One region of the Paenibacillus pabuli genome, then DNA from elsewhere that is predicted to be linked to it. Evidence: riboswitches for the same ligand, from Rfam matches in the RefSeq annotation. Region 1 holds a riboswitch; the other holds the start of a gene.
What was found. Region 1 has a riboswitch for ZMP and ZTP ahead of ABGV42_RS27870 (TIGR01440 family protein). Riboswitches for the same ligand answer to the same signal wherever they lie in the genome.

Region 1 (15,948 bases):
CGCTGCAAGTATTGCGTACCCGGATCTTCGATATGATGCGCCAGGAAGAAGAAGCAAAAATTGCAGGGGAACGTAAGAGTAAAGTGGGTACAGGTGACCGCAGTGAGCGGATTCGCACGTACAACTTCCCGCAAAGCCGTGTAACGGATCACCGCATTGGTCTGACCATGCACAAATTGGATCAGGTCATGAACGGAGAGATTGAAGAAATCCTGTCTGCGCTGACGATTGCGGAGCAGACGGAGATGATGGATAGAGGAGAATAATGCTGTGACCCGCGCGCAGTTTGTGATGACGCCGGAACAGAGCTGTCGGGAAGCCTTCGTGGAGGCTTCCTCTTTTTTGGAAAAGAGCGGCGTGTACGAGCCGCAGAATAATGCCCGGCTGCTGCTGGAGCATGTACTCGGCGTCTATGGCGCCGCGTATTACATGATGCTGCCGGAACCCTTCCCCAGCGAGCTGCGCAGCCGCTGGGAGGACGCCGTCACGCGCAAGGCTGCGGGTGAGCCGGCGCAGTATATCATCGGCAGCCAGGAGTTCTATGGGCTGCCGTTCGAGGTCACGCCGGCCGTGCTGATTCCGCGGCCGGAGACGGAGCTGCTGGTCGAGGCTGTGCTGCGCGAAGCCGACCGCGTGTTTCCTGGCGGCGCTCCGCTCGCCGTCGATATTGGCACGGGCAGCGGTGCGATCGCCGTGACGATCGCCTCGCAGCGCCCGCGCTGGCAGGTCGGCGCCGGAGATATCTCGGCGGCAGCGCTGCAAGTGGCCGCGCGGAACGCGGCCGCGAACGGGGTACAGATCGACTTCCGCGAAGGTGATCTGCTGGCCCCGTTCGCAGGGGTTCGGGTGGACATTCTGGTGTCCAACCCGCCATATATCCCGGCGGCTGATATCGCCGGGCTGCAGCCCGAGGTGCGCGATCATGAGCCGCGCACGGCACTGGACGGCGGTCCGGACGGACTGGCGCCGTACCGGGTCATGCTGGAGCAGCTGGCACTGCTGCCTGCGCCGCCGCAGGTCATTGGTTTTGAACTCGGTCAGGGACAGGCTCGCGACATTGCCGCATTGCTTGAATCAGCCGGACACTGGCCGGAAATTATCATTGTCCCGGACCTTGCCGGGATTGAGCGGCATGTCCTGGGTGTTCGGACTTCGGAACAGGTGACGAAAATGTAAGGTTCCGCGGGTTTTCTTTTTGCCGTGAAATCCTCTACAATGAGATATACCGAAGATTGCTGAATGCTTGGGGGAACATAACTACATGCTGCATAAATTCAAAAAGATAGACTATTCGATTGTTTTTATCTTGGTTATATTGATGGTTATCAGTATTTTGTCGATTTATAGTACGACCTTTGGCCGTCCAAAGCTGGAGGGACTCACGAAGAGTGCCGTTATGTATTATATTTTGGGTTTCGTGGTCTTTTTTGGGATGTCGATGGTTAATTACAAATTCATCATCAAAAATTATCTGTATATCTACGGCGTAGGTATGCTGTTGCTTATTTTTGTTATGTTCTTTGGTAAAGAGTATTATGGGGCAAAGGGCTGGTTATCTATATTCGGTGTAAGTTTGCAGCCTGCTGAATTGTTCAAGCTGTGCCTGATTGTGTTCTTATCGGCCTTATTGGCCCGAAAGAAGAATCGTCCGCTTTATTTTGGACGTGATGTCATTCCGGTCTCACTCTGTGTTTTGCCGCCATTACTACTCGTATTACTTCAAAATGACTTGGGGAATGCTTTGAGTTATGTAATTATTCTCGTGGGACTGTTATGGATCGGTAATATTAAATTCACTCATGCCCTTATTGGTTTTATTATCGCAGTGGTTGCTTTTGTCGGCGGTATACAGGCTTACATTCATTATCATGATGAAATTGTCAAATTTCTGAAGGATGTTGGGCGTTCACACTGGGCGGATCGTTTCGATCCATGGCTCGTACCGGATCAGACTTCCAGAGATGTGCTCTGGCAGACCTATAACGCGAAGCTGGCGATTGGTTCTGGGGGCATTAGCGGTAAAGGATACTTGGAAGGTACAACGATTCAATCCAATCGGGTACCGCTAGCTTATGCCGACTCGATCTTTGTGCAGATTGGGGAGGAGTTTGGGTTTGTAGGTGCTTCAGTGCTGCTGCTGCTGTACTTTATTCTCATCCACAGGCTGGTACTTATAGCGCTCGAATGTAAAGATCGCGCAGGGCCTTATCTCATTGTCGGCATTATAGCGATGCTGCTGTACCAGATTTTTGTCAATATCGGTCCATTTATTGGTCTGATGCCGCTGACAGGGATTACGTTGCCGTTTATCAGTTCGGGTGGTACCTCAATCATGATTAACATGATCAGTATGGGGATCGTGATGAGTATCAAGGTTCACACGGAAGAGAACGAGGATATTCTGGGCTCTGCCGAACAACCGGGGATTACGGATATCGTCCTCAAGTTGTTCAGAAGGAAACCGTCCCAGCAGGAACAGTAATCCTTTTACCGTGTTCCATAATCAAAATGAGTTAGACATAGAACCCTGGAAAGATCAATCCAATCCATTTGGAGCTGACTCTTCCAGGGTTTTTCTTTTGCTAGATTCTTTGTGCTGGTCAGGTGAGTTGTAATCCATTCCCCGCCTAGTGATTAAAATTTCCAATTGAAAGCTCTCTTTTATATAATGGTAATTACTGAGATAATATGGAAATGTGGATTTGGGTACCCGGGAGGACGATTGAAATCATGTTGAGAATGCTGAAGAAGATGGACGGCGTTATTCTTTTTGTATTGTTTTTGCTGATGATCGTAAGTGTGTTCGCCATTTATAGTGGTACGCAGACGGATGCCACTTTGGCCAGGCATCATATCAAAACCTTGTTATTTTACTTCATAGGATTTGTCGCTGTGTTGGGTATCGGATTAGTGAATTACAAGCTGTATGTGAAGTATGCATTTTATTTGTATGGCATAGGAATCATTCTGCTTGTTCTCGTCAACTTTGTAGGGGGACCTATTAATAATGCCAATGGCTGGATCAAACTTGGGGAAAATCTTTCGTTTCAACCTGCAGAGTTGTTCAAGATGATCCTGATCCTATTTCTCGCACATTTGCTTGTGAAGCGGCAAAGGAACATGCTAGGTTTTTGGAGAGATGTCGTCCCTATCGGATGCTGGGCATTTATTCCGTTTGCACTCGTCATGATTCAAAATGATTTGGGTAACGCGCTGGGTTACGTCGTCATTTTGGCAGCGGTATTCTGGATCGGTAATATCAAGCTGAAACACGCGATCATTGGCCTCGTCATTGTTGGTGCAACCTTCTTTGGTTTTGTCAAAGCCTACACGACGTATCACGATGAGATCTTTACCTTTCTCGAAAAGGTCGACCGTGAACACTGGGCGGAACGGATCGATCCCTGGCTTGTACCGGAAAAGGCCACATCCAAGGCAACTTGGCACACCAAAAATGCCGGCTTGGCTATAGGGTCAGGAGGCATTATCGGTAAGGGGTATTTGCAAGGGACTTCCGTGCAAAGCGGACGTGTGCCGTATACGTATTCGGATTCCATTTTTGTCGTTATTGCTGAGGAATTCGGTTTTGTTGGGGCGTCGGTGCTTTTGCTACTTTACTTTATTCTTATTCACCGAATGGTGCTGATTGGCCTGGAATGCAAAGATCGGGCAGGACCAGTCATTATTGTAGGCATTATCGGCATGCTGCTGTACCAAGTGTTTGAAAACATTGGGGCGTTCCTCGGACTGATGCCGCTAACAGGAATTACTCTTCCGTTTATCAGTTATGGCGGGACTTCATTGCTTATTAATATGGCCTGTATCGGACTGGTCATGAGCATTAAATTGTATGGACAGGAAGAGGAAGATGACCTGCTGCTTGGGGAGCAGAAGCCCGGCTTGCCAGAACGGTTATTGCATTTGCTCAGGAAAGAAAAGAGAGCGGTGTAAGCATGGAGAGGGATATGCATCGATAGCTTTACAGCATAAGGTTCAATTTCATTCGGAAACGTGGCTGATTCACTCTGTAAACAGATGTGGTCGGCCTTTTCTTAATTCCGCTGAACAACAGTAAAATTAGAGAATGAATTTACTAGATTTATGGTTTATGCTAGGTTTACTTCTGTCTCTTCCGGGCATACTGATAGACATGAGAGAGTTGCAGGGAACATGACCACGGGAGCCGAGGGGGAGAACGGGATGAGCAGAAGAACAGTGAAACAAATTGGACTTATTATCGTTTGTCTTATGATGATTATTATGATGTGGGAAGGTCAAAAGACGGATGCAGCTGTAGCTGCTACAGCGATTCCGGAGCAATCCATCCGTTTGCGGATTCTTGCAAATTCGGATGCACCAGGGGATCAACTGGTGAAACGCGAGATTCGGGATGCCGTGGTTGCCCAGATGAGCGAGTGGGTTACAGCGCTGGATAATCCGCAAAGTCTGGATGAAGCACGCCATGTCATTCGTGAGCATTTGTCTGAAATCGAAGATCGGGTGGGAGAAGAACTGGCAAGCCGTGGACTGGACTACCCGTACCAGGTGGAGCTTGGTGTTGTCCCGTTCCCTACCAAACTATATGGAGGCACGGTATATCCCGCAGGAGATTATGAATCAGTGCGTATAACACTGGGAGAAGGAGAAGGTCAGAATTGGTGGTGTGTGCTGTTCCCGCCATTGTGCTTCATTGATGCGAGTACGGGAGATGCGCTGGCGAATCCGTCTACCGTATCTGCAGCCGCAGCAGCTGAGCCTGGAGATGCCGAAGCATCTGTTCAGGGGGCGGCACCGGAAGCGCGTTTCTTCTTGGTGGATCTGGCGGTTAAACTATGGGATTGGGTAGCCGGGCTGTTTGCATAAATTCTGTAAGGTATTCATAGTGAAGGGCGACTTCGACTCAGGGAGCTGCCCTTTTGATTCTTTTTTTATGGAACGCTCTCCTGCTTAAAATATGGGGGGTGCAGGAGAAGTACTGAGCCGATTCTTAGGTTGAACAGATATGCTATAATTATAGGTATTCGAAATTGAAACAAGACAGCTACCGCAAGGTTGAGCCTGGCGGTTACTAACCTATTGGAGTTTAGGGATGATGAATATATGAATAGAGAACAAGACCAATACACAGGTAACAAAGATTCGGAAGCCCAAGAAGAGCTGGTTACCCCTGTGTGGGATGTCAGAGCATTGTTGAGTGAGAAACATCCACATGTCGTGGGTAATTTGGTTATGAGTGAACTTGAGAAACAGGGATCTGATGAGAAAAAAGAGAGCGCCTATCAGCAGGCGCTCGCCGACTTGCAGGCTGCCGCAGCCTGCATTCGTCAAGGTCAGACCGTGGCGTTCCCGACGGAAACGGTATACGGTTTGGGCGCAGATGCGCGCAGTACAGCCGCGGTTGAGGCTATATTTGAAGCCAAAGGCCGCCCATCAGACAATCCGCTGATCGTGCACATTGCACATCGAGACCAGCTGGACTCGCTGGTTACGGAAGTCAATGAAGCGGCGGAAGCACTGATTGAATCCTTTTGGCCGGGGCCGCTTACGCTTGTGCTGCCTGTTAAGCCAGGTGCAGTATCCCCGCGGGTTACTGCTGGTCTGGATACGGTGGCCGTGCGCATGCCGGATCACCCGGTGGCTCTGCAGCTGCTTGGTGCGGCTGCTTGTCCGGTGGCCGCGCCAAGCGCTAACCGCTCCGGGCGGCCAAGTCCGACTCTCGCTTCACATGTGAGCGAGGATCTGGCTGGCCGCATCGGCGGCATTGTGGACGGCGGCCCTACTGGGGTGGGCGTCGAGTCCACGGTGGTGCAGGTCGGTGACGACGGTAACGTCACCATCCTGCGCCCTGGCGGCATTACGGCGGAACAGTTGTCCGCCGTTGCCGCCCGTGTCGCCACGGACCCGGCGATTCTCGCCGAAGGGCCCGCTGGCGATGACAGCCCGGCGCCGCGCTCGCCGGGCATGAAGTACACGCACTATGCGCCCACAGGAGCGCTGTGCGTGGTAGAGGGGCCGCCGCCAGCTGTGGCTGCCTGGATCAGCGCCGCCCTCGCGGAGGCGGCGCAGCGCGGAGAGCGCACCGCGGTGCTGGCGTTCGCTGAGCACGCGGAGCAGTACCGCGCCGATGCCGTGTTCTCGCTGGGCAATGCCAGCGAGCTTGAAGAAGCAGCGCGCCGGCTGTATGCCGCGCTGCGCAGCTGCGATGAGCAGGGCGCCACATATATTGTGGCTGAAGCCTGCTCACGCGAAGGGCTGGGTGCAGCCGTCATGAACCGGCTGCTCAAAGCTGCGGGTCACCAGCTGATACAGGTTGGTAACCAGTAGCACCATGACCGGAGCTGACGATGTTTCTCCGGTCCGCCTAATCGGCAGGTTGTGCCTTCGAACACCACTACAGCCTGCCGATTAAACCAATCTTCTTTAGCCAGGCCTGCCTGCGTCTCTGCTTGACTATTCATTCTCTATCTCCCGTCATGTTTGTGTTCTTGTCCGCATATCGTGTACAAGAACCTTTACGTGACTTGGGGGTATGGGAATGTGGGATGTGTCTGCCCATTTGGGGCAGTTGGTAACCATTTTGATTATGGCCGTCGCCCTTGGGCTGGATGCCTTCTCGCTGGGTATTGGGATCGGCATGAAAGGCATTCGTTTGCGGGACGTGCTGCGAATCAGTTTTGTCACGGCCCTGTTCCATGTCATCATGCCGCTGATCGGTATGTACACGGGGAAATACGTCAGTTCACTTCTTGGAGATATTACGACGTATGCCGCAGGCGGATTGCTCGTTCTGCTCGGGGGCCACATGATACTGAATGCATTTCGTGAAGGCGACACCAAGCTGGTGGATCATCGCTCCATGTTAGGTGTGATTTTATTTTCACTCAGTGTGAGTGTGGATTCGTTTTCCGTTGGGGTGTCTCTCGGCATGTTTAGCAGTGATCTGGTACTGACGGTACTTGCCTTTGGCGCATGCGGTGGAATCATGTCCGTGATGGGTCTGCTGCTGGGTAGACGAGTAAGCCAAAATCTTGGCGATTATGGTGAAGCCATCGGCGGAGCCATCCTGCTTGCGTTTGGACTGCTGTTTATTTTTTAATAGTCATAGAGCAGGACGTTGGCAGCCTTGTGCAGTCATAACGATACTCTTTAAATTTTCTTCATTTAAAATTAAAATATTGCATTATTCGACAACATTTGCGAAATGGGGAGGCTATCACAATGAAACATATTTTGTTTGTATGTACAGGAAATACGTGCCGCAGCCCCATGGCGGAGGGGCTTTTGCGCAAATTGGCATCGGAACGGGGCATTCAGGTGGAGGTTCGTTCTGCAGGCGTGGCTGCAGCATCCGGTATGCCGATTTCCCGTCATGCCGAAGCAGTACTAAGAGATCATCAGGCGGAGGGGCCAGAGCATTCCACGCAGCTTAGTGCGAGCCTGATTGGATGGGCCGATCTGGTTCTTACGTTGACGCGCAGCCATAAACAGCATGTCCTGCAGGTTTTCCCGGACTCGGTTCACAAAACGTATACGCTGAAAGAGTATGTGGAGAACGATGAGCAGGTCCTGGATGATCTCCAGGAACTGGACAGCCTGTTTGCAACACTGGAGCTGAAACGTGCACTGGGTCAGGAGATTCTGGCGTCAGAGCGTGAGCGCGCGATTGAGATCCGGCAGCGTATTCCAAGCTTTGATATATCTGACCCGTTCGGTGGCAGTCGTGACGATTACAATATCGCCGCTGCGGAGATCAGAACCGCACTGGATCGCCTCCTGGACAAGTTAGGATAAACCGGGATTGTACAGGGCAATGTAAATGGACAGTGACAATTGAATCTCCAAACTACTTTTCTAGTGCAAAAACGGACATGTAATGTAAATTACCCGTTGATTTTAAGCGTGGGTTGTTTTATGATGAAGGGGAAAACAGGGATCCGGTGTAACTGGCGACGAAGTGGGCACAACCACAATGGAGCACCGGAACAAACGGCCGGTCGCCTGGGCAAAAGAGCAATTCTGCGATACCCGCAGACTGCTCTTTTTTTCGTCTTTCATCTGATTATTCGCTATAATAGTACCTGAAATGCCGTGCATGAAGACAAGAGCGGGCAGCCGTGAGGAAGTCAGGCATGATTTTATCGGGAGGCGATAGGATGACTATTGAGTTAGATTCAGAACAACCCGGATTGCAGGAACAGACCGTATCCATTCTGCGTGAACTGGCACTTGCCGGACAGCTTGGACCTGGACAGATCATTGTGATCGGTACAAGCACAAGCGAGGTCGCTGGCCAAAAAATTGGTACGAGTGGTGCGGTGGATGTGGCACAGCAGCTTCTTGCCGGTATTCGCGAAGTACAGCAGGAATTTGGCTTCGAGCCTGTATTTCAGTGTTGTGAACACTTGAACCGCGCACTGGTAATGGAGCGTTCACTGCTCACACGTCTTGGTTTGACTGAAGTGGGCGCGGTACCCGTTCCCAAGGCAGGCGGTTCCATGGCATCCGCAGCATATCGTTCGCTGAGTGATCCTTGCCTTGCTGAACATGTGCAGGCTCATGCGGGAGTGGATATCGGGGAAACGATGATTGGCATGCACTTACGGCATGTGGCAGTCCCTTTCCGTACAACGCTTCGCTACATCGGGGAAGCCCGTGTGACCACAGCCTTGACCCGTCCGAAGTTGATTGGCGGCGAACGCGCGGTGTATCAGATGGAAGAGCAACCAGATTCGACATTTTGCGACTAAATCTTCAACCTACTATAAAGCGAAACTGAAAGGTTACACTCCTAACTCCGATTGCAGAACCATCTTCCGATCGCTGTTATCCCCAGATTTTTTGAATCCCTTTTTAAGGGGGAATCCGGTGATAAAGGCGACCACTTCGTTTCTTTAGATTGGTCCTGCACTCTCCGTTTTCGTGTAAACATCAATTTTGCTTTATAACTTCACTAATATACTGGGAGGAATTTAAACATGGAACAATTGCGTAAGAATGACCCTGCAGTACTTGAAGCGATGAATTTGGAGTTGAAACGTCAACAGAACAACATTGAGCTGATTGCATCCGAGAACATCGTAAGTGAAGCGGTAATTGAGGCGCTTGGTTCTGTACTGACGAACAAGTACGCAGAAGGATACCCGGGCAAACGTTATTATGGTGGTTGCGAGCACGTGGATGTCGTGGAAGATATCGCACGTGACCGCGCGAAGGAACTGTTCGGAGCTGAACATGTAAACGTACAGCCTCACTCCGGAGCACAAGCGAATATGGCAGTATACCTTGCAGCGCTGAAACCTGGCGACACGGTACTGGGCATGAACCTTGCTCATGGTGGACACCTGACTCACGGCAGCCCGGTGAATGCATCCGGTTTGCTGTACAACTTCGTGGCATATGGCGTGCAGGAAGATACGTTCCTGATCGATTACGATGAAGTGCGCAAAGCAGCGTTCAAGCACCGTCCTCGTCTGATCGTTGCAGGTGCAAGTGCATATCCGCGTACGATTGATTTTGAAAAATTGGCTTCCATCGCCAACGACGTAGGTGCATTGTTTATGGTAGACATGGCCCACATTGCAGGACTGGTTGCTGCCGGATTGCATCCGAGCCCGGTTCCACATGCCCATTTTGTTACAACGACAACACACAAAACGCTGCGCGGACCTCGTGGCGGTATGATCCTGTGCCGCAAATCCTGGGCAGCTGCGATTGATAAAGCGGTATTCCCAGGCTCCCAAGGTGGACCTTTGATGCACGTTATCGCTTCCAAAGCGGTAGCACTGGGTGAAGCCCTGCAGCCTTCATTCAAAACTTACGCACAAAACGTAGTGAAGAACGCTCAGGTTTTGGCTGAAACACTGATTGCCGAAGGATTGAACATTGTATCCGGCGGAACAGACAACCACTTGATGCTGATCGACACACGCAGCGTGAACATCACGGGTAAGGAAGCTGAGCATGTCCTCGATTCCATCGGTATTACCGTGAACAAAAATGCAATTCCATTTGATCCGACGAGCCCGTTTGTAACGAGCGGTATTCGTATTGGTACTCCTGCAGCCACTTCCCGCGGTATGAACGAAGAGGCTATGGTTGCCATTGGTAAGATCATTGCAAAAACATTGAAAAATCCAAAAGATACAGCGAAACTGGATGAAGCTCGTGCAGAAGTAACTGCACTTACAGACCAATTCCCGCTGTACACAGATTTGAAATACTAGTCCATCACGAATGGGACCGACTAACATCTAGAGCAAAAAAGGACCGGAACACGCCAAGTTTCCGGTCCTTTTTTTATAGTATTCGGTTTTCTGTAATGATTACATGTCCTTTGATGGTGTAATTCGGTGTAGGTGATGATATAATATACAGGATTTATCGGGCCTATGAATGATGATTAGGCATTATTGGAAATGCTGAACATGAAGAACTTACCGGAGGGACAAATTAGATGGGAAAATTAGTAATATGTGATCACCCCTTGATTCAACACAAACTGACGTTTATACGCGACATGCGTACGAATACGAAAGATTTCCGCGAATTGGTGGATGAAGTGGCTACGCTGATGGCGTACGAGATTACAAGAGAGATTCCGCTGGAGACCATTGATGTGCAAACACCTGTAGCTGAGACAAAAGGAAAAGTGATTTCCGGACGTATGCTTGGTCTGGTACCAATTCTGCGTGCAGGTCTGGGTATGCTGGATGGCGTTGTTAAACTGCTGCCTGCAGCAAAAGTAGGACATGTTGGTTTGTTCCGTGACCCGGAAACACTGCAGCCTGTTGAATACTACACGAAGCTTCCTACAGACGTGACGGAGCGTGAGCTGATTGTCATCGACCCAATGCTGGCAACAGGCGGATCTGCCATTGCTGCGATTGACGTGCTCAAAAAACGCGGCTGCACCCAAATCAAAATGATGAACCTTGTTGCAGCACCTGAAGGTGTAAAAGCAGTTCAGGATGCGCATCCGGATGTGGACATCTACGTGGCTGCACTGGACGATCGTCTGGATGATCACGGTTATATCGTTCCCGGACTGGGAGATGCAGGAGACCGTCTGTACGGCACTAAATAAGCATGCTGCATGCTGAATAGAAAAGGGGCTTTGTTTGAATGTCCAAGAAAATTAAAGTCATGACGATATTCGGAGTTCGTCCGGAAGCCATCAAGATGGCTCCGCTTATTTTGGAACTTCAGAAACATCCCGAATCTATCGAATCCATCGTCTGTGTGACCGCACAACATCGTCAAATGCTGGATCAGGTTCTTGAGGTGTTTAACATTCAACCGGACTATGATCTGGACGTGATGAAAGATCGCCAAACGCTGAATGAAATTACGATTCGTGTACTTGGTGGCCTGGAACCTGTACTGCGTGAAGCGAAACCCGATATCGTGCTTGTTCACGGGGATACGCTGACTACGTTTGTAGCCAGCTATGCAGCGTTTCTGCAGCAAATTCAGGTCGGCCATGTAGAGGCAGGCCTTCGTACGTGGAACAAGCTGTCTCCGTACCCGGAGGAAATGAATCGCCAGTTAACCGGTGTGCTTGCAGACCTGCATTTTGCACCGACGGATTGGTCTTTCTCCAACCTTGCCAAAGAAAATAAACCGGAGTCTAGTACGTATGTCACAGGCAACACGGTAACAGATGTGTTTCAATATACAGTACGGCAGGATTACACACATCCGGTACTTGAATGGGCGCAAGGCAAACGTCTTGTGCTGATGACAGCTCACCGCCGTGAATCCCAAGGCGAGCCTCACCGCAACATTTTCCAGGCCGTCAAACGGATTGCCGACGAGTTCGAAGACATTGCCATCGTGTACCCGGTGCATCCAAGTCCTGCTGTGAAGGAGCCGGCTCACGCGATTTTGGGGAATCACCCCCGTATTCAATTAATTGATCCGCTAGACGTGGTGGATTTGCATAACTTTTATCCGCATACTCACTTGATTTTGACCGATTCAGGCGGTTTGCAGGAAGAAGCGCCTTCGTTTGGTGTGCCTGTGCTGGTTCTGCGGGATACGACGGAGCGCCCGGAAGGCATCGAAGCCGGAACGTTGGAACTGGTGGGTACGGATGAGGAACGTGTATATGAACGGACCAAAGCTCTGCTTACGGATGAAACGCTGTATGCAAGCATGAGTCAAGCTGCCAATCCATACGGTGATGGACATGCATCGGAAAGAATTGTCAATGCGATTTTGCACCATTTTGGCGTAAATAGTGAGCGTCCGGAATCATTTCACAGAAAATTCAAAAAATAATTCGTTTTTTCTGACTGAATCATAAAGGGTACAGCATACAGTTAAACTGTACGGTTTACGCGGGTTTATGGGCTCCCGGGGGCCTGTAAACCCGTCGTTTTACCCTTTAAAACGCTAAAATCATTCAATTGACAAAGGCTCTCATCATTCAGTAAAATTAACTGGGATTGCAAGGGTGGCGTGGAAAATGGCCGATTCGAACAAACCAAATTCATCCCGTAACCATGACGATAACGTATGGAAAGCGATGGGACTCGTGACAGCTTTTGGGATCGAGATTGCCATTCTCGCTGTTGCCGGATATTACGCTGGCTCCTGGTTGGACAAGACCATTGGAGGTAACGGAATATGGATCGCCGTAAGCGTTCTCTTTTTTCTGGCCGCAGGCGGCGTGAGCATCTACTTTATCGCGAAAAAATTCATGGGGGAAAGTGATGAGTGAACTAACCAGATACCGCAGATGGATGACTGTTTTCATCATGTACTTTCTTATGATTTGTTTTCTCGCAGCGGCCTTTATGCCCCGTGTGGAGACAATTGCTTTGGGACTGGCCCTGGGTACAGGAATTAGCTGGATCAATGCATTTTACCTGGGCTACAAAGTAAGGAAAATGTCTGATGATGCGGCAGAAGGTAACTTGAAGCGTGTGAACCTGGGATTTTTGACAAGAGCGGCACTCGCTGTGCTCGGTATATTCATATCGATGCGCTTTCCGCAGTACTTCAATACATACGCGGTTGCAGGCGGTCTGGTCATTGCGCAATTTTCCTTACTGATTATAGGGATTGTCTATTCCCGCAGAGCAGAATGATGTTAGGTCCTGCAGCTTTCAAGTCGAGAAAGGGGTGAGAAAAATATGCATGAAGCTCCAATTATTATGCTTGGCGGATTTCGATTGGATCTATCGGTTGTGTTGATGCTGGTTGTTACAGGTGCCCTCGTTTTTATTTTTGCTGTACTGGCTACAAGGAGATTGTCCGTTGAAAATCCCGGCAAGCTGCAAAATTTTATGGAGTGGGCAGTAGAATTCGTCCGCAATCTGATTTCCAGTACGATGGATATGAAGAAAGGGAAGCACTTTATCTCTCTCGCTCTTTCCATGATCATGTTCATCTTTGTTGGTAACATGCTGGGTCTTCCGTTCCAGGCAGTAACCGCAGTGGACAGCGCAGAGCATGCGCAGGTGTTTGGTCAGCCGATCGTTACAGCGGTCGATGCGTTTGAAGAAGCGCATGCCAAAGACCCTGAAGCACACCCACACGTTGAATTGGCATGGTGGAAATCACCTACCGCTGATTTATCGGTAACCATGGGACTGGCGCTTGTTGCGTTCATGGTATCTCATGGACTCGGATTGTTCCGCAACACGAGAGGTTATCTCAAGCACTACCTTCAGCCATTCGCCTTGTTCTTGCCCATCAACTTGATTGAGACGGCATCCAAGCTGTTGACACACGGTATGCGTCTATTCGCGAATATCTTCGCGGGTGAGGTACTGATCACAACGATCCTGAAGCTGACTACATTCAAAGTGTTTGGCGCAATTGCTGCCATTCCGTTGCTGATGGTGTGGCAAGGCTTTAGTATCTTTATCGGCGCGATCCAGGCATTTGTTTTTGTAATCTTGATGATGGTGTACATTTCACAGAGCATCGAGACGCACGACGAACATTAAGTTCCAAGCCCGACGAAGATTTCTTCACCAGGCTGAACAATAAAAAAATTCGATTTATAATTTTAAGGAGGATATACAAATGGGAGCAATGGCATTAATCGCAGCAGCAATTGTTGCAGGACTGGGCGCGTTTGGCGCAGGTATCGGTAACGGTATGGTAATCAGCAAGACAGTAGAAGGAATTGCACGTCAACCAGAAGCAAAATCCACTCTTCAAACAACAATGTTTATCGGGGTAGGTCTGATCGAGGTATTGCCGATCATCGGTGTGGTACTCGCGTTCATGTTCTACGGTATGGCTTAATTAAATTGATAAGGTTTGGCGGGGAAGGCCATAGCCATCCGCGCCTTCTTTTTAGGTAATGTCCGTTCATGCGGATGAACGTTTCAAGGATACCTCCAGGAAGGAGTGAACAGATTGAGTTTCGTATGGGAAAATACGCTTCTTGCGATTATCGCATTTGCAATTTTATATTGGCTGCTTAGCCGTTATGCTTTCGGTCCTTTGTTCTCCATCATGGAAAAACGTCGCGAACTCGTGCTGACGCAGATGAATGAGGCTGCTCAGACTCGGGAACAGGCCATTGCCTATGTGGAGGAACAAAAACAAGCTCTGGAGCAAGCGCGCAAGGAAGCTCACGACATCATTGAACAGTCCAAACAAACGGGCGGCAAACAGGCTGAGTCCATTCTGGCTGACGCAAAAGCTGAAGCTAATCGTCTGAAAGACGATGCGGTACGTGAAATTGAAAGTGAGAAGAACAAAGCGGTTGCAGCGCTTCGCAGCGAACTGGGTACAGCTTCCGTTCAGATTGCTTCCAAATTGATCAAAAAAGAAGTTGAGAACGGTCCAGCACAAGAAGAACTTGTGAACCAATACCTCAATGAGGTAGGGGGCCGACAATGAGCCGCGATACGATTGTTGCCAAGCGTTATGCGAAAGCATTGTTCGAAGTCGCTCTCCAGCAGCAGCAGGTGCTTGAAGTTGAACAGGAACTGCGTGCGGTTGTCAGCGGATTGACCGGGGATGCCGAGATCATCAAGTTCATCGTATCTCCGAACATCTCTGATGAAGCCAAGCGGAACGTGCTTCATGCGAGCCTTGAAGGCAAAGTGTCCGAACCTGTCCTGCGCACGGTTCTGCTCCTGATTGAGCGTGGTCGCGTTGAACTGCTGGAAGCTCTTTTGAGTGATTATCTGAAGATCGAGGGCGACTCGCTCGGCATTGCCGATGCGCGGGTTTACTCGACTTATGCATTGAATGATGAAGAAAAAGAAGCGGTAGCCCGTGAATTCGGAGGCCGTGTGAATAAAAAGATCCGTATCGAGAACATTGTCGATGCGACTCTGCTGGGCGGATTGAAAGTCGCCATTGGCGATACGATCTATGACGGCAGCTTGGCTGGCAAGCTCGAACGTCTTGAGCAGTCTTTTAACAGACGAGTACAGTAGATTGGGGTGAGGACACTTGAGTATCAAACCAGAAGAAATCAGTACATTAATTAAGAGCCAGATCGAACAATACAAGACCGATATCGATGTAGTCGAAGTCGGGACGGTTATCGAGGTTGGTGATGGTATTGCTCGTGTATACGGACTTGAGAACGTCATGTCCAACGAGTTGGTTGAATTCCCAAGCGGTGTAATGGGACTCGCCATGAACGTGGAAGAAAGCAATGTCGGTGTCGTTATCCTGGGACCTTACTATGATATTCGTGAAGGCGACCAAGTGAAGCGTACTGGCCAAATCATGCAAGTGCCTGTAGGCGAAGCATTGATTGGACGTGTTGTGAACCCGCTCGGTATCCCAGTCGATGGCAAAGGGCCAATCGCGACAACGGAATTCCGTCCGGTTGAAGGTAAAGCACCAGGCGTAATGGATCGTAAATCCGTTCATGAGCCGATGCAAACCGGGATCAAAGCGATTGATGCGATGGTACCAATCGGTCGCGGACAACGTGAGTTGATCATCGGTGACCGTCAAACAGGTAAA
Region 2 (15,948 bases), on a different contig from region 1:
GAACCCAAAGAAACCCACCAATCAGGTGGGTTTTTATCTTTGTCTTTTTGTTTTGGTCTTTAGCTTAAAGGATATAACATCCCCTGATTTAAGCTTCGCTCTTCTTTTTTACCCGCTTGGGCCTTGTCAATTCGAAGCTGTGTTTGATCATTCCCTGCACATCCTCCACAGGCAGATCACCTTCCACATTAACCGTGTTCCAGTGTTCCTTGTTCATATGGTAACCGGGCGTTACCTCCGGGAATGCGTTCCGCAGGAAATCTGAACGCTCTGGAGCACACTTCAGATTCACACTGACATGTCCGTTGTAATTGTGCAATATGAGTGCAAACAATTTTTTGTTTCCCTGGTGCCGTATCGCAGTCCAACCTTCTCCAAAAGGATGGTCTTCATATGAGCTGGGATAGGATAGGCAGTACTCCGTTAATTCTTCCAACGTCATCTTTTATTTTTCCTCCATTACTGTCTAACTCGATAATTCCATATGATTCGTATCGTCTTCTTCCGATTCTATACCAGATTCCGTAAAAGTTCGAATATTTGCCCTCTGTGATGAGCCTCATGTTCAACCAAATGATATATAACCCATTCAGGGGTTACGTCATAGCTTTCAAGCTGTCTTGGAGTTCTCCAATCGGTCATATCCATGGTTTTAAAATGAAAAAGCAGCTTGTCGCGTACAGTCTGCAGCCGATGAAGATGCTCTTCCAAGGTTTGACCTGCGACCTGCACCAGCGAACCATCTTCCGACCTGTCTTCTTGCATAAACAGGGAACGAATATCCGTCTCATATTCGGTTTGGAGGACTTCAACATACAACCAATCTGCCTCAATAAGCGCAATATGATACAACAACGAGCCAATACTGTGCCTTCCATCCATTTTCCGATCGAGCAGGTCAGGGTTTAATGCACTCACCCTTTCCAGAACAGTCCTCCGTACATCCTCCAAACACCAGAGACATCGGCCGATTTCGGGTTCAAAACCCGGCAGCACGTTAATCTGCAATGAGCGTTTATTCATTCAATAATCACACTCCTTTTCCCTTTTATTCGACATTCAGCATTTGTTCTCCCTCCCCTTGAAATTCAGACACATAGCTCCATACCTTTTCGGTGGTTAACGAACTGAAATAAAAAAACCGACACTTTTCATTGTCGGTTCTTTTGAATCAAAAATTACGTGTAGATATCGCTGATACTATGCCTCTTGTGCAACAGGTGGTGCTTTATCCGGTGCTTTGTGATTCATGATTGGAATCATGGCCAATGCGCCAATGAGAAATAAAAACCCTGCTCCGCTATAGATGGTGCTCAGTGAAAAGGCATCTTTTAACGCACCTGCGAAGGACATGGAAATGACCATCATGCCTACGAACATCGGATTCAAAACGCCATTCACGCGGCCCACTATGGAAGCCTCCGACCATTTCAGAATCATGGTGCTGATTCCAATATGAATGCATGGGAACACCAGTCCATTCAGAAATTGAACGGTCAGCGTGACGGGTACACTTGTCGAATAACCCACGATGGCTGTACAGACCGCACCGGCTACCATTCCAATCGCCAGCAGAATTTGTGGTGGAACCTTCTTTGCAAATGTGGCTACTATTCCCCCACCAATTAGCATAGCTGCACCATTCACCATCAGAAGATATTGCAGGAATTCCTTGCTCCTACCGAGTTGCTCCGTAACAATGAACAGATTGAGCGCTTGGGCTACGCCAACGGCGAGACCAGCAAGTATAAACGCTAGCCCGAGCATCCGGAGCACCTGACTTTGCCAAACGTAACGAAACCCTTCCACGAATTCTTTTCGGAACTGCCCTTTAACCGCAGCTGTTTGTGTCTGCATCTGATCCTCGGGCAGACGAACAAGAACGAGTGCGGATAGCAGGAAAACGATGCCCATAACAGCGATGGATATTTCCAGGCCAAACGTGCTGTATACGAAGGTGCCAAGCATCGGGCCAAGCACCATAAAGATGGCCATCAGCGATTGGAATAGAGCCATGCCCTGCTGCAGCTGTTCTTCTGCAACATGATACTTAAACAATCGCATGCTTGAAGGTTGGGAGAACTGCGACAGAATTGCCGAAATAAATGCAACGAGGTAAACAGAATGCCATGAGCCGTAATGGATGGTCAGGAGAACTGCAAATACCGATACGGCAGATAATACATCACACCAAATCATCGTTCGTTTCGGCCGCCAGCGATCAGCAAAGGTACCTCCGATGAACGAAAAAACAAAAATCGGGGCAAACTCGGCCACGCTGATGAGTGAAATGGCGTATGGATCATTATTCGTTGTCTCCGCCACATACAATAGGATTGCAAAATTCCGAACCCAGATGCCGATCTGCAGGAGAACGCTGGATAACAAGATTGTCTGAAGAAACCGATTGCGAAACAGGCTTGGTGCATTAGTGCCTTGGACTTGCCTACTCAATCCCCTCAACCTCCATTTGTCATAAAGATGTCCAATACTTTAATGATATGACGTCTCCTTTCAAATCATAATTATACGGACATCATCTTTCCACGCCTCCGACTAAAGACTGATTTTTCCAGTTCGATCGATTTCCTACACAATGAAGTCCTACTCAGCGCTTCGGACCATGCAAACGTAGTTGTTCATCCAGCCATATCAGAGCAGATTGCAGCCTATCTTCCGGTACCGTTTCATATCGATCTCCCAGCGAAAGTTCAAATGAACAATGCCCGGTTTCACTGTTTTCGTTTAGATACGAAGTTAACCCTATTCCAAAATGCTGCGTCATTCTGCTAAGAATGGGTTCAGCCTCAGCTGGGGTTCGTTCGATGTACACATGAAACATATTCGACACGGGTACTTCGGGCAACGTGCGTACTCCATAACATTGATTCAGCAATGAAGCGAGCTGCTTCGCTTGTTCATAATAGATTCCCATTTTATTAATGCGTTGATCATAATAATATTGGGCACTTAGAATATAAGGATACAGACCGATCAGATCCCCACCAAACCGGCGTTTCCAAACTCGGGACTCCTTTATCATATCCGTATCTCCAGCCAGTATGGCTCCGGCAATACCGCCAATGCCTTTGTAAAAAGATACATACACACTATCAAACAAGCTGCAGATCTCTGCTGCCGACTTCTGATAATAAGGTGTGATCTCAAACAATCTGGCTCCGTCCAAATGCAGCTTGATTCCCTGTTCACGGCAATAAGCCGAGATGGCTTCGAGTTCTTCATATGGAGGCAGCTGGCCGCCAATCTCCCGTTGGGGCAATTCAAGCAATAGACAGGCTATGTCGCCTTCGATAGCTTGTACATCTTCCAATCGTATCAATCGGTCCTTGTCTCCAAGCAGAACCGCTTCAATCTGATGAAGCTCCTTCAACGTATTCTCTTCATGAATTTCAATGTGACACAGGGGATGATAAGCTACACGCTTCAGTCCCTTTTGCTCACAGTAAATCCGCAGCGCTATCTGCTGTGACATGGTACCACTTGGGAAAAAGATAGCCGCCTCCTTGCCCAGTACTTCAGCCATCTGCCGCTGGAAATGTTCAATGGTTTCTCCGCTCCCGTAATGATCGCTGTCCATCTCACCGTCAATATGCTGAAATGCTTCCTGGAGAACCTTGATTTTGCGACTGCCATGACCGCCAACGATATACTCCGCCTCCATGAACGATACCATTAATGAATCCGGTGTATCGCTCATGCCATATCCTACAGTCTCTTCAGCAGATGTCTCTTCGAAATCACCTGTAGTTTGATTACCAGTATGTTGCCCCATCTGGCTCACACCTTTCTATTTAAACTTTACTTAACCATTGTCATTCGCGAAACGCTGTTATATCATGCTTTGCTTTTACTTCCGCCAAAAAGTCGAGCAGTCTGCCTTATCTGTAATATTAAAAGCAATAATTCTCTCCAGCAGTGAAAAATCCAAGAGTTGACTCCATTTGATTCGAATCAATTCCTTCGTATGATCATAGCCAGCCTCAACAATCTCATCTGAAAACTGAAGAATACCTGCCTTCTCAGGAGCAATAGCCAAATGCTGTTTGGCTACGCTAAATCCGATAATGAAGGTGTCATGATCCGTAAACATCGGCTGATTCCACGCAATCTTTGCCTTTAAGTTTGGAAATTTCGTAGCCACCCAACTCAAAACTTCTTCGGTTCGAGCACGGTATTCCGGGTTATCCATCCGTGCCAGAAATTCTTCAAATTCTTCCAAGCGAAGTTCCTCCTATGTAGAAAAGTAGTTTAGATCAGCGTGTTTTGTCATCTTACCCTGTTTCTCAAGTATACACGTTTGTAGCAAGTCTCCAAACAAAAATCCGTTTGAATTAAGCCCCTCTCTCAAACCCTTAACTTCTTGCCGCTAAGCGGACAACTCCTTCCACTGAACAACATATCCTAATTACAAAATGATAGATTGGAGGAATTGCTATGGTTCGTACACTTGACGCCCGTACGTCTCTGGGGTCAGCCGGCATTACCCCGCTTAACGTTCCGCTTGGCGCAAATACACCTACCCTGCTCGGGATTGTTGGACTCAATATCTTCAATCCGGGGCCGCTGATCCGCAGCCAATTCAATGGGACCTATCGGATCTCGGTGTCCAATGTGTCTTCCTTGCCTTCTTCTATTCGTTTTGAAATATTCAGAGGGGCAACTTATACGGGCCAACCGATCTATGTGGTTTCCCAGCCTGTATTTCCTGCTGATAGTACCATTCTTGCAAGCTTTGAAGGATCGGATTACAATGTGCCTGCACCTGCCAATGGGCAGCTCATCTACTCCTGCTTTGCAACGTTTGTCCCTGTATCCGCAACTGAACAAGCCACTCGTCTTGGACCGGAGTGCTTCAATGCGGTCGCATACAGCGACGATTGACACCACGTCCCTATCTCTCCTTAGCTTTGAAGAAAGGAGGACTTCACATGGTTAAAACATTAGATGCACGAACTTCCCAGGGCTCTAAAGGTCAGGGCGTTCTCACTCCCAGTTTCACAAACAGCGTTCCGCTGTTGTTTGCTCAAGTTGGGCTGCAAATAATTAATCCGGGCCCAATCATCCGAACGCTTTTCTCAGGTATCGTTACAGTAACAGCCAATCAGTTATTTAATAACGGTTCTCTTGCTATTGAGGTATATCGTGGTCTGGGAGCCTCGCAGCAGCTTGTGTACCGGGCCGAAAAGACTGTTCTCGGCAATCCCTTCTTCAGCCCATGTGTGCTCAGTTTTACGGGCTCCGATTATAATGTGGCACCGCCGGGAAATGGCCAGCTCGTTTATTCGGTCTATGCGACTTTCTCCTACGGTCCGGATACCGGCGTAAGCAATGTCCGACTTGGACCCGAAAGTTTTAACGCAACTGTGTATTCCGATGACTAAGTTGATGGTTCGAAAACAAAATAACCTTTTACGCCTCGTACTTTTAGACTAATAATAAGGATGCTCGGTCCAATCCAGTACTCTCCGATGGCTAGAGTTGGAGGGATCAGGCGTCCTTATTCTTGTTTCATATTCAATTTTGTTTGTTAATCACAATGGAAAGACTATAGTTCGCATGTTCGTTTAAACGAACAAGGAATTGATCTAACACTTCATTGGATGGAAATCTGGTCTCCAGAATGTAGCATCCGTTTCCACTCACTTTATAGTTATTAATTACATAATCATTTTCCTTTTTAACAAAGGACAGGAATGACTGATGATGTGGATTCGTCAGTTTGATCGTGATAAACGCATGGATTAAACAGTTTAATTTGACTTGATTTACTTGGACGGTGTATTTTTCAATAATTCCGTTTTCCTCCAGCTTCAAAACTCTCGAAGCAGCTGCTTGTCCAGTGAGATGAACCTTCTCCCCCAGCTTTTTCATCGTAATGCGACTGTTCTCGGACAGCTCTTTAATAATTAATTCATCTATGTGATCGAGCACTCGTTATCCTCCCCCTTTTAATTTTAGTATCATCACCAATGAAAACCCAATTCATGAGATAAGTAAAGCTTACTCTATTCTACATACAAACCCATCATGAAAAGAAATTCTTTCATTATTCAAGCAAATGAGAAGAAAGACTTGATTCTATGCATGTACGCAGACATGCGGAGCGTGTAAGCTATTTATATATTCATGATCAAAGGAGAATTACAATGAAAATAACTCAGATCCGAAATGCTACGATTATCGTTGAATACGCAGGACAACATTTTTTAATTGATCCATTCCTAGCTGACAAGGGCGTGTATCCTCCATTCCCAAATTCTGCGAGGCAGGATCAGATGAATCCATTGGTCGACCTTCCGACAACTATTGAAAATATAGTCCGTGGTATCGACGCGGTGATCGTTACTCATCTTCATTTGGACCACTTTGATGATGCGGCAAAAGAAGCGCTGCCCAAAGATATCAAAATGTTTGTACAGAACGAAGCTGATGCGTCTGAAGTTAAAAATGCTGGCTTTAACAACGTAGAGATTCTTCATGAATATTCAGTATTTCATGGAATTCAACTGTTTAAAACAAAAGGGGAGCATGGCAGAGGAGAAATCTTGAAGCTTGCTGGCGAAGTATGCGGCGTAGTCTTTAAACACACAAATGAGCAAACATTATATGTAGCTGGGGACACCGTTTGGGTCGAGTCTGTTCAAGAAGTGATCCAAACTCACAAACCTGAGGTTATCGTTGTGAATGGAGGAGATAATCAGTTTCTGGAAGGTGGTTCCTTGGTTATGGGCATAGACGATATCTATAAAGTATACCAAGCTGCACCAGACGCGAAAATCATTGTAGTCCATATGGAAGCAGTTAACCATTGGGGTCTTTCCAGAGAAGACTTAAGAAGCTTTTTGAAGGATAAAGGGATCACCAGTAACATTGCTGTTCCTGAGGATGGAGAATCCTACGTATTATAATTCAGCTATAAAAAAATAACACTCCTCCGTCACTTTGTGACGGTCAGGAGTGTTATTCTACTGCTTACTTCACTGAAAGCAAGCTGTCCGTAATAAATTTCAATTGTCCTTCCAAAGTGATAGGGTCGTTATATGTGTCCGAAGTGTTATCCAGCTGGAAGACATGTCCTGCCTTAACTGCAGGCAGATTCTCCCACAACGTATTGCTATATACGACCTCGGCATCACTTGTATCTCCAGACCACGGGCTGGTAAAGATGATGTCACCTGCGTATTCCGGCAGCACTTCCATGGAGATCGAGGCAAAGCCTGTTCCACTGTCAATCGCTTCCGCCTGAGCCTTGGTTGGGGCCTTGAGGCCAAATTCTCCATAAAGGATTTCACCGCCACGACCATAGTTATGGCCGAATACATATAATCCTTTCGCATATGGATTCAGGATGGACACCGTTCGATCGCCTACGGCGGCTTCTACTTTGGGTTTCCATTCGTTAATCTGTGATTCCCAGTTTGTAATCCAGGCTTTCGCTGCATCTTCTCTATTTGTCAGTTTGCCTAATTCAAGCATCAAGTCTTTATAATTGAGTTTGCCATACTCGATCTGCACCACAGGAGCAATTTGAGACAATTGATCAAGACCCTCTGTACCCGTATAAGCGATGATCAGATCAGGTTTGAGACTTACCAGTTGTTCCGCTGTAGGCTGCTCACCCAGATCGGTTGTTCCTTCACTTATCAATTGATCCTTAATATACTTATTGCCCATTGCACCCGAGAGGGCTCCTACCACCGGAACATCCAGTGCTACAAAGTAACCTGTTGTGAAAGCCGTCAAATCAACGACACGCTGAGGTGTTTTGGGTACTTGTACTTCTCCTGCATCCGATTGATATGTAACCGTCTCTCCTTCATCAGTCGCCGCTGGTTCAGCTGCAGATGTTGAATCAGTTGTCTGCTCAGCCGTGTTTGCGCTAGTATCCGCTGCTGTACTGGTCGTCGATGACTGACCGCATGCACTTAATACAAACAGCACGGTTAGTGCCAGTATAAGCAAAATCGAATTGGACCGTTTCAACAATGTAAACCCACCCTTTTTAATTGATATTGATAATCGTTATCACTTTATCATGATGCAGTCTATTTGACAAGCTAATTTCAACTTCTCTTTGTAAAATGTAGTAATATTGAATGTTTCACCCCACAGACATGATATCACTTCAACAGTTGAATTCATTGACTTAATAGATCACCAGTCACACCAAATCGAAGAACTACATGTTAAATTACGCAAGGATGGTCAAGAACATGAAGTACCCATGACTGGAGCTGCTTTAAGGGTTGATACATTAACAAGAAGATAATTAGTGCGTTTAGTAGCCCCTCCATTGGGACTCCTATTTTTGTTACCTAGATTCATACAGGTCAATATGGGTATCTCCTATCCACATCTCAACGGATAACAGGTATTACTATTCTTCTATTACCGCGATAGCATGTGTCGCTCACGGTCATTATGGCATGCAAGACGAGTAAATGAAGCCAGATGAATATCCTTATCTGTTTGATTATTTTCTGGAAGTAAATTATGTGCGCTCTGATACTATTGTTAGCTGCTAAATGGAATGTTGATTTTTAGCCAGAGAGGATTAAAACAAAAAACCAAAGCATTAGCTTTGGTTTTTTTGTTTTAATTAGTTTGGGGAAAATGTGATCCTAAATGATTAACTTGAGATAGATTGGATTAGAAAGCCGTCCCTCTCATCTGAAAAAGTTTTAAAGCACATAAAGATCTAAGTTTAATCCGTTCAGGATTCTCTCAGCATGAGTATATAGCATGCTGTCATTACTGAGAATTCTTCCGTGCACTATTCCTTTAAAACCAGAACCTGCAAAAACAGGTGCTCCACTATCGCCTGGTTGTGAAACTGTACTTGTTTCAAAGAGATATCTGCCAGCTGTAGTAAAGTAAACGTCTTTTCTCTGTAATGTGCCAGTAGTTGTGTCCGTAGTAGCGCCTGACTTAATTACAGTTTCTCCTATTTTACTTGAAGACAGCGCTTGAACTCCAGTAAGCCTTGTTGGATTACCTGGGTTGATTCCAGAAGTGTTATAAATGACATTACTTGGAGTGTGATTCCCACCGCTTAACCTAATAGCACCAGAGTCGGCGTATGAGCCCATATAGATATTAGACAAGGGTCCAAGAAGGTATCCTCCTTGACTAAAATTTGTACCTTGACTCCCGCAATGACCTGCAGTAACAAGAAATAGGGTTCCGTTTGATCTTGATTTTGCAGGTACGCCCGCTGTACATTTCCCACTACTATTTATCTCATGACCACCCATTATTGTTCCTGTATATGTGTTTCTTGCAGTCTGTTCGATAAGCCCCGGGTCGTCATTAAATTCCAAGGGGTATTTGTTAAACATTGTTTGAACAATTTCCTGTTTTTCAGGACCTAATTCATTACCGAGGGAAACCACAACTTTCTGATTAGGGTAATCTGAATAAATTTTCGTTACATTAACATTTTGTTCTTTTAAAAGATCAAGCTTACTGACTATATTCTCTACAAAGCCCATTAGTTGTTTTTCGCTATAATCAACCTTTTCATACACAATTTCATTAGGCAAGATTAACGAAGCTGCATTGTTAGAGACGTTAGTTGTAAATTGTTCTACCGTTTCAACAAACGCCTGTTCCTCTTGATTGCTACTAGTAATATTTTTATTAGAACCTCCTGTATATCTAACTATAATCTTGTATTCGGGAGCTTGTTGTATATACATTCCAGCATAATTTTCAGACATTGATGAATCCTGGATCGCTTTTTCAAGATCAGGTATAAATTTTTGTTCAATCTCAACTCTTCTATCCATCTCAGATTCCTCAGATTCTGATAGAGAGACACCATATTTCTGAACAGAAGATTCGTTTTGAATAGAGAGGAGTTGATTAGTGCTCTTTTCGAAACCAAATTCATCTCTGAATTTTTCTTCTAAATTATACTTTTCGTTTGTATAGGCCTGGCTATCTTTCTCAATGTTCTCAGCATAAGTTACTCCACTAATAGATAATGTAAGGGCTACACCAAAGATTAATGTAGTTATTTTTTTGAGATCCATAGATGCCTCCTCGTATATATTCAGTTTACATGACCTCTTCTGCGTTGATTATCATTGTTTTTTCATCTTCAAAGCTCGATTGATCAGATTGAAACACTGCGTTTAGGACGACACTGACGTTTGAACTTGCTATTTGCTGAAGTTGATCTGAACTTAGTGTAATTTCATAACTTTCAGAATACCATTGGTCCTTCACTAATTTTGTTGTTATTCCTTCAGTTGTTGTTGACCTTGGAGGAAGGATACTTTCCCCATCAGTTTGCAAATCTACATCAAGTATTTTTTTTGAATGAAGGATCTGATTATCGGCATCCTTGCCTATATACTTCAGACCTGGTTCAAAAATGAATGTATCATTATTTGATTTTTTGATGATTAATCTGAGTTCATAATCCCCAGATTGTTTACTAGCTATAATTTGATCGCCATCTTTTTGAATTTGATCGGGTGTACTAATAGCATCGTTATTCAGTGAGGAATCGGAACAACCAAACAGGACAAGACAAATCATAAGAATAAGGGATATATGCTTCAATGTACGACCTCCTTTCCATTCAGAATCTTAGGTGTTGTTCCAATAATTTAGACGCAGCATAATGCTAAAATGTTTCATTAATTTATAAATTTTACAATTTATATACATTTGTTTACATATAATATTTATTGATTTATCCGATGTGTGGTAATGCAGATCCATTAACCTGATTTATTCAATTTCAGCAAAGCAAAGAACGACAAAATCCAAACAAAAAACCAAAGCTGTAAGCTTTGGTTCAAAATAGGTTGGCATAAATAGGCCCCTTCATCTCTTTAAGACTTGGTTAGGTAATATTGGAAAAATAAAGGATGAAATACCGGGATCACATCGTATAAAATTAATTCAAAAAAGACTTAAGTTCTTCTTCAAATTGATTTCCGAACTCCCTAATACCTTCTTTGGACGCTTTCAGAGTGTATAAATGACCTAAATCCATAAAGATAAGTAAGTAGAGATCTGTTTTGTATTCATGCATCCATTTTATTTCCATACTCTCTTCAAAATGACTAATGTAACCCTTCCATTTTTCCTCAGGGAATTCTTTCAGCATTGGAATGAAGCTGTTTAAAACCATGTTTGTCCTACCAAATTTAGCTTCTTTCACTATTTCAGAATTAACAACATATTTATAATTATAATAACCACCTTCACCTGGAGAGGGATTATGTTTAACGACAGTAAATTCAATGTAATTAACCGGGAAGTTTTTATCTCTTAAAATAGGCATTGTTTACCTCCATGATTGTAAAACTGGAGAGAGCATTAATCTTCTCTCCCCAGTCTGTTTTTTTAAGTAAAACTTAAATTATTTAAACTTAACACCGCCCTTAATCCAACGGCCTTCAGAAACTCGATTCTGAATTGTGCTGACGCTATCTAATTTGTAAGTAGTAATAATGGTATTCAGAGCGTTACCAATAACAATTACAACTTTATTGATTCTATCCAACATAATACGAGAGTTAGAATAGTTTGTATCATAGTATTTCTCTACAGCCAACATTCCAGTTGACAGACTTCCTTTCTAGGATCAAAAAAAGCCGCCATGGGCGACTTTTAAGACAGATTGTTTAGTCTTCGTAAAACTTTATAGTCTCGCAATCTTCTCCAGTATTAGCTCTCTTTCAAGGTAACAAGATCAACTACCATCCAATTGTTATCCCTATATTGCAACGTTAGTTTTACAGAGATGGCACCCTCATTCGATCGATATTTACTTACCACGAGTATGACTTTATTCTGATCTTCCGCCAGCTCAACCTTCTCAATCCGCAGTAGAATCCCTCGAAGATTGCTTTCATCACCTTCATATAAACCTTGCTTAAGCAATTTTTCATAAGTTAGGTTATAAACGTCCACCTTATATTTCGTTTGTAAGAACTTCGCTATTTCTTGTCCGTCAGAGTCACTTAATGCAGGAGTCTGATTATAGTCTATTAATATATACTCCATCGATCTATTAAGAGCTGAATCTGTCATTATGACCTCTTCCAATGCTGCAATATATAGTCCGCTTAGATCGTTATCAGCATCTGCATTCGTGGACGTGCTCGCACAAGATGTTGTCAGACTAACCAGTGATAGAACATAAATAAAGTACAACAACTTCCTGGGGATGACCCTCACCTCCTATGGATTCCTTAACTCATTAACGGAAATCTCAAGGAACATGTTGCATAATAAAAAAAGCAGTCCTCAGCGGACTGCCCGTTCGACTTTACATTTTCAGATCAAATTGGAACTGATCCAATTCTTCTTCTGCTTCACGCATTAATTCCAACAGTTGATCAGCGTATTCCCCAAGCGCAGCCCTGCTGGCCTCGAAGTTAAGCCATTGAATGGTCAGTGGAATGGAAATGAAACCTGTTAAGCCATCCCAAAGCGCATCCAGATTCCGACCATAATCATCATCTAACCCGAGCTTCGCCTGTAGAATATCATGCAATTCTTCTTTACCATGAATATCATTTCCATCAATGATTACTGTCTTCATACCATCCTACCTTTGGTCATTTGATTTGTTCAAACGTACGATAATGATCGGTTGTTTTGTATATTAAGCCATCACTGGAATAGAGAATTCGGTCACTTCCCCGGGTTCCCCCGGAATAATTGATATCTGCCTCGTACCATGTTCTCCCCTTTTTCTTGGGTAACAGCCCTTCCCGATTCTGAAATAGATCACCGCCGATACTTTTTCCTGGGGCCACGTCTTGCAGATTTCCTTCACTTGGTACCCAGCCCAGAGCCCTGGCCTCCTTCTTGGTAATATAATTATCCGGAAGTTCCTGATGCTCGGTAATATAATGGGCAACTTCATCAAATTGGTTCAAGACAGCATGGGTCTGAGACGATTCATCTACAGATAGCGATTCAAGTGAACAGCCTGCGAACAGCATCGTCGCAAGAATAATGAGTACGGTACCTAACCATTTTTTTAATATACACTACTTATAATCTCCTTTTGATCTTCTCAACTCCAAAAAGTATATACCAATCTAGACACAGTTCCAAGTATAGCAAAGTCCTTGCATTTAAACCTAAAAGGATTGAAGTAAATTTCAAAATGAAGTACTATCAATTTATTATGTAATGATCATATGTAACTGGCGAACACGGTGAACCGTGAGGGAGCATATGATTTCTAATCAAGCCGTACGCCTGGGCAGAGGTAAGGAAGTTTTATTTCCTTGCCTCTTTTTATGTGGAAAGGGCGATGATGAAGATGAGCACAGAGACACTAATTTTAAATGGACAAACGGTAGCGGACTTCATGAAGGAAGAAATGATGGCGAAAGTTGCCTTGTTGAAGGAGAAGGGAATACGCCCTTGTCTCACTACCATTTTGGTCGGTGATGACCCCTCTTCCGAAACGTACGTACGTATGAAGGGCAATGCATGTGCGCGTGTAGGCGTACATTCCATTAAAGTGGTTTTGCCTGCAGAAACGACGACTGAACAATTAATTCAAGAAATAAACAAATTAAATCAAGACTTATCCGTACATGGCATTCTGCTGCAGCACCCGGTACCGCATCATATCAATGAAAGAGCCGCTTTTGATGCAATTAGCATAGAGAAAGACGTGGATGGCGTTACCACCCAAGGATTTGCACTAAATGCTTTTGGAATCGCCGCTTTCCCTTCCTGCACACCACAGGCCATTATTCGTATTCTAGATTTCTATAAGGTTCCGATCGAAGGCAAACATGCTGTCGTTATCGGGCGAAGTCCAATCCTGGGCAAGCCCGTTTCAGCCATGTTACTTAACCGAAATGCAACGGTAACCACCTGTCACTCCAAAACCGTCAATCTGGACGAAATCGTGAAGTCGGGAGATATTGTGATTGCTGCCGTCGGCAAACCATGTTTTGTAAAAGGAAGCTGGATTAAACCTGGTGCAGTTGTCATTGATGCAGGCTACAATAAAGGCAATGTAGGTGATGTGGACTATTCATCTTGCTTGGCTCAGTCCTCCGCCATTACACCCGTCCCGGGTGGCGTTGGTCCGGTAACAATCGCTACACTGATCGAACACACGATCAAATCAGCCTTCATGCAATCTGAATGAACATTATATTATGTAAGAAAGCACGCAAAGCCCACTCTATTCATGAGGGCTTAGCGTGCTTCTTTTGGTGTGAACATCAGGGCTAATGCTTCATCCGATTGTTAGCATATTCACATGTGATATCCATTTCCGTTGCTACTACTTACCTGGTTCTTGTCCTCTTTATTTTTTGGCAAATTGTAAAATGGCCGTCGCTGCACGAATACGAATATCCACGTCTTCACTGTGCAATGCATCTTTCAATACCTCAAGAGCTTCCCGGACCGTAACGTCATCTACGCTAACCGAATTACGGTCTGTGGTTTCCGTTTCGTGAGTTCTTGAAAGCCACGGATCCAATTGAGCCTGTGATCGTGGATGCCCGAATGTTGAGATTATAGAAGTATCCGAAATCAGAGCACGTACTTTATCGTTTATTGCTGTCAGTGGAATTCGTCCCAACCATGTTACGCCTCTGCGATGACATATCGAATCTTCTCCAATGCTAGTGGAGTTATCGTAAAAATAGTCGCCCACATCCCCAACGTATGCCCACTCATCGTCATGAATTAAGACATTGTCTCCATCCTGCATAATGTTTACAAACGTCTGTAGTGTCCCTACTACCCGACTCAGTTCCGATTCACGTATTGCATAATGCTGCACGATTTGCTCTTTCCATTCTTCAGCCGGTACTTGTTCCAGATCCCCTGTAGCTGGCCAATCGATCCCGACAAAGTTATCTTCCAGGAAAGTTGCAGTTCGATCGATGCCGTGTATTGTGGATTGGATATGAAAAAGGTTCATGCTGCACTTGTCCTCCTCTGATGCTGTATACCGTAGAACGTATTGTACATTCTAACCATTATAAATGGTTTGATTTTGTTTGACCAATGAACACATCGGCAGATGAATTCGTGCTCCCAGATGATATGGCTCCCATTGCAGCGTTTCTTCAAAACGTTTTTTCGCTTCAGCCGCTTTTCCTAACCCCAACAAACCCAGACCATGCATAAACAAACAGTGGACCTGATTGCGCTTGTTCAAATCATCTTCAAATACGAGAAAATCCGGCAAAGATACGGCAAAATAGTCAATTTTCACATCATCAAATAGATGTCTCTCTGCGTAATCAATCAGCTTGTTAAATCGGCGTCTTGCTTCTTTTGGATTGCCTAGTTTCATCCATGCTAGCCCCTGATAGAAGATCATTTCTGGCGGTTGATCGTTATAATACATGGCACTGGCGGGCTCTTCCAAACCTTGCGAGGCTATTGTCCAGTGATACACCGCTTCTTCTTGCCGGCCTAATCTGCTGTAGGTGTAACCAAGCTCGTAATGTACGTTATTTTCCTGAGCACCTTCCAGTTTACCCTCTCCCAGATTCTCGGGATATTGGAAGGCACGTTTTAAGAATGTAACGGCTTCCTCGAATTGACCCTGTTGACTCGCTTGCTTTCCAAGCTCAACAAGCGCGAGAACATATTGTCCCGTGACTTTACCTTCCCCGCCCTCCCATGGATGAAATCGACGCTCTAACAGAGCTGTTAACGCCTCTTCATGCTGGCCGAGTATATTGAGCAAGGTTACATATTCGAGGTAAAGGTCATCTCGGTGATGCACAAGTTGCATATGCTGCTGAAGTTTGGCCATCCGCTCCTGAGCCGTAACGCCTACCTTTTTGTACAATTGATCCAGTTCGTAGAATACGCGGGCATCTGCTTCATTACACTCAAAAGCCTTTTCAAGCGATTCACACGCAGCTGTTGCATCGTTCCGTTTATTATAGTAAGCCAGGGCAAGAT

Region 2: linked by a shared signal. The riboswitch ahead of ABGV42_RS06760 (bifunctional 5,10-methylenetetrahydrofolate dehydrogenase/5,10-methenyltetrahydrofolate cyclohydrolase) and the one ahead of ABGV42_RS27870 (TIGR01440 family protein) in region 1 are both predicted to bind ZMP and ZTP.

The regions. Positions count from the first base shown of each region.
Region 1 covers NZ_JBDOIO010000005.1:235,123-251,070, reverse strand. The annotation lists gene prfA (peptide chain release factor 1) at 1-266, shown strand, start outside; gene prmC (peptide chain release factor N(5)-glutamine methyltransferase) at 292-1,176, shown strand; gene ABGV42_RS27905 (FtsW/RodA/SpoVE family cell cycle protein) at 1,262-2,482, shown strand; gene ABGV42_RS27900 (FtsW/RodA/SpoVE family cell cycle protein) at 2,731-3,951, shown strand; gene spoIIR (stage II sporulation protein R) at 4,201-4,863, shown strand; gene ABGV42_RS27890 (L-threonylcarbamoyladenylate synthase) at 5,101-6,324, shown strand; gene ABGV42_RS27885 (hypothetical protein) at 6,294-6,458, opposite strand; gene ABGV42_RS27880 (manganese efflux pump MntP) at 6,536-7,096, shown strand; gene ABGV42_RS27875 (low molecular weight protein arginine phosphatase) at 7,219-7,791, shown strand; ZMP/ZTP riboswitch at 7,930-8,011, shown strand; gene ABGV42_RS27870 (TIGR01440 family protein) at 8,154-8,747, shown strand; gene glyA (serine hydroxymethyltransferase) at 8,976-10,223, shown strand; gene upp (uracil phosphoribosyltransferase) at 10,454-11,083, shown strand; gene wecB (non-hydrolyzing UDP-N-acetylglucosamine 2-epimerase) at 11,122-12,279, shown strand; gene ABGV42_RS27850 (AtpZ/AtpI family protein) at 12,467-12,721, shown strand; gene ABGV42_RS27845 (ATP synthase subunit I) at 12,714-13,091, shown strand; gene atpB (F0F1 ATP synthase subunit A) at 13,137-13,955, shown strand; gene atpE (F0F1 ATP synthase subunit C) at 14,035-14,259, shown strand; gene atpF (F0F1 ATP synthase subunit B) at 14,374-14,862, shown strand; gene ABGV42_RS27825 (F0F1 ATP synthase subunit delta) at 14,859-15,407, shown strand; gene atpA (F0F1 ATP synthase subunit alpha) at 15,424-15,948, shown strand, end outside.
Region 2 covers NZ_JBDOIO010000003.1:1,025,160-1,041,107, forward strand. The annotation lists gene ABGV42_RS06680 (MmcQ/YjbR family DNA-binding protein) at 89-442, opposite strand; gene ABGV42_RS06685 (DinB family protein) at 511-1,023, opposite strand; gene ABGV42_RS06690 (MFS transporter) at 1,201-2,454, opposite strand; gene ABGV42_RS06695 (threonine aldolase family protein) at 2,609-3,718, opposite strand; gene ABGV42_RS06700 (iron chaperone) at 3,869-4,240, opposite strand; gene ABGV42_RS06705 (hypothetical protein) at 4,456-4,902, shown strand; gene ABGV42_RS06710 (hypothetical protein) at 4,950-5,402, shown strand; gene ABGV42_RS06715 (Lrp/AsnC family transcriptional regulator) at 5,536-5,952, opposite strand; gene ABGV42_RS06720 (MBL fold metallo-hydrolase) at 6,168-6,929, shown strand; gene ABGV42_RS06725 (ABC transporter substrate-binding protein) at 6,994-8,007, opposite strand; gene ABGV42_RS06730 (S1 family peptidase) at 8,703-10,055, opposite strand; gene ABGV42_RS06735 (hypothetical protein) at 10,081-10,590, opposite strand; gene ABGV42_RS06740 (hypothetical protein) at 10,931-11,320, opposite strand; gene ABGV42_RS06745 (hypothetical protein) at 11,707-12,072, opposite strand; gene ABGV42_RS06750 (barstar family protein) at 12,311-12,586, opposite strand; gene ABGV42_RS06755 (ribonuclease domain-containing protein) at 12,603-12,992, opposite strand; ZMP/ZTP riboswitch at 13,186-13,267, shown strand; gene ABGV42_RS06760 (bifunctional 5,10-methylenetetrahydrofolate dehydrogenase/5,10-methenyltetrahydrofolate cyclohydrolase) at 13,319-14,164, shown strand; gene ABGV42_RS06765 (hypothetical protein) at 14,327-14,950, opposite strand; gene ABGV42_RS06770 (tetratricopeptide repeat protein) at 15,002-15,948, opposite strand, start outside.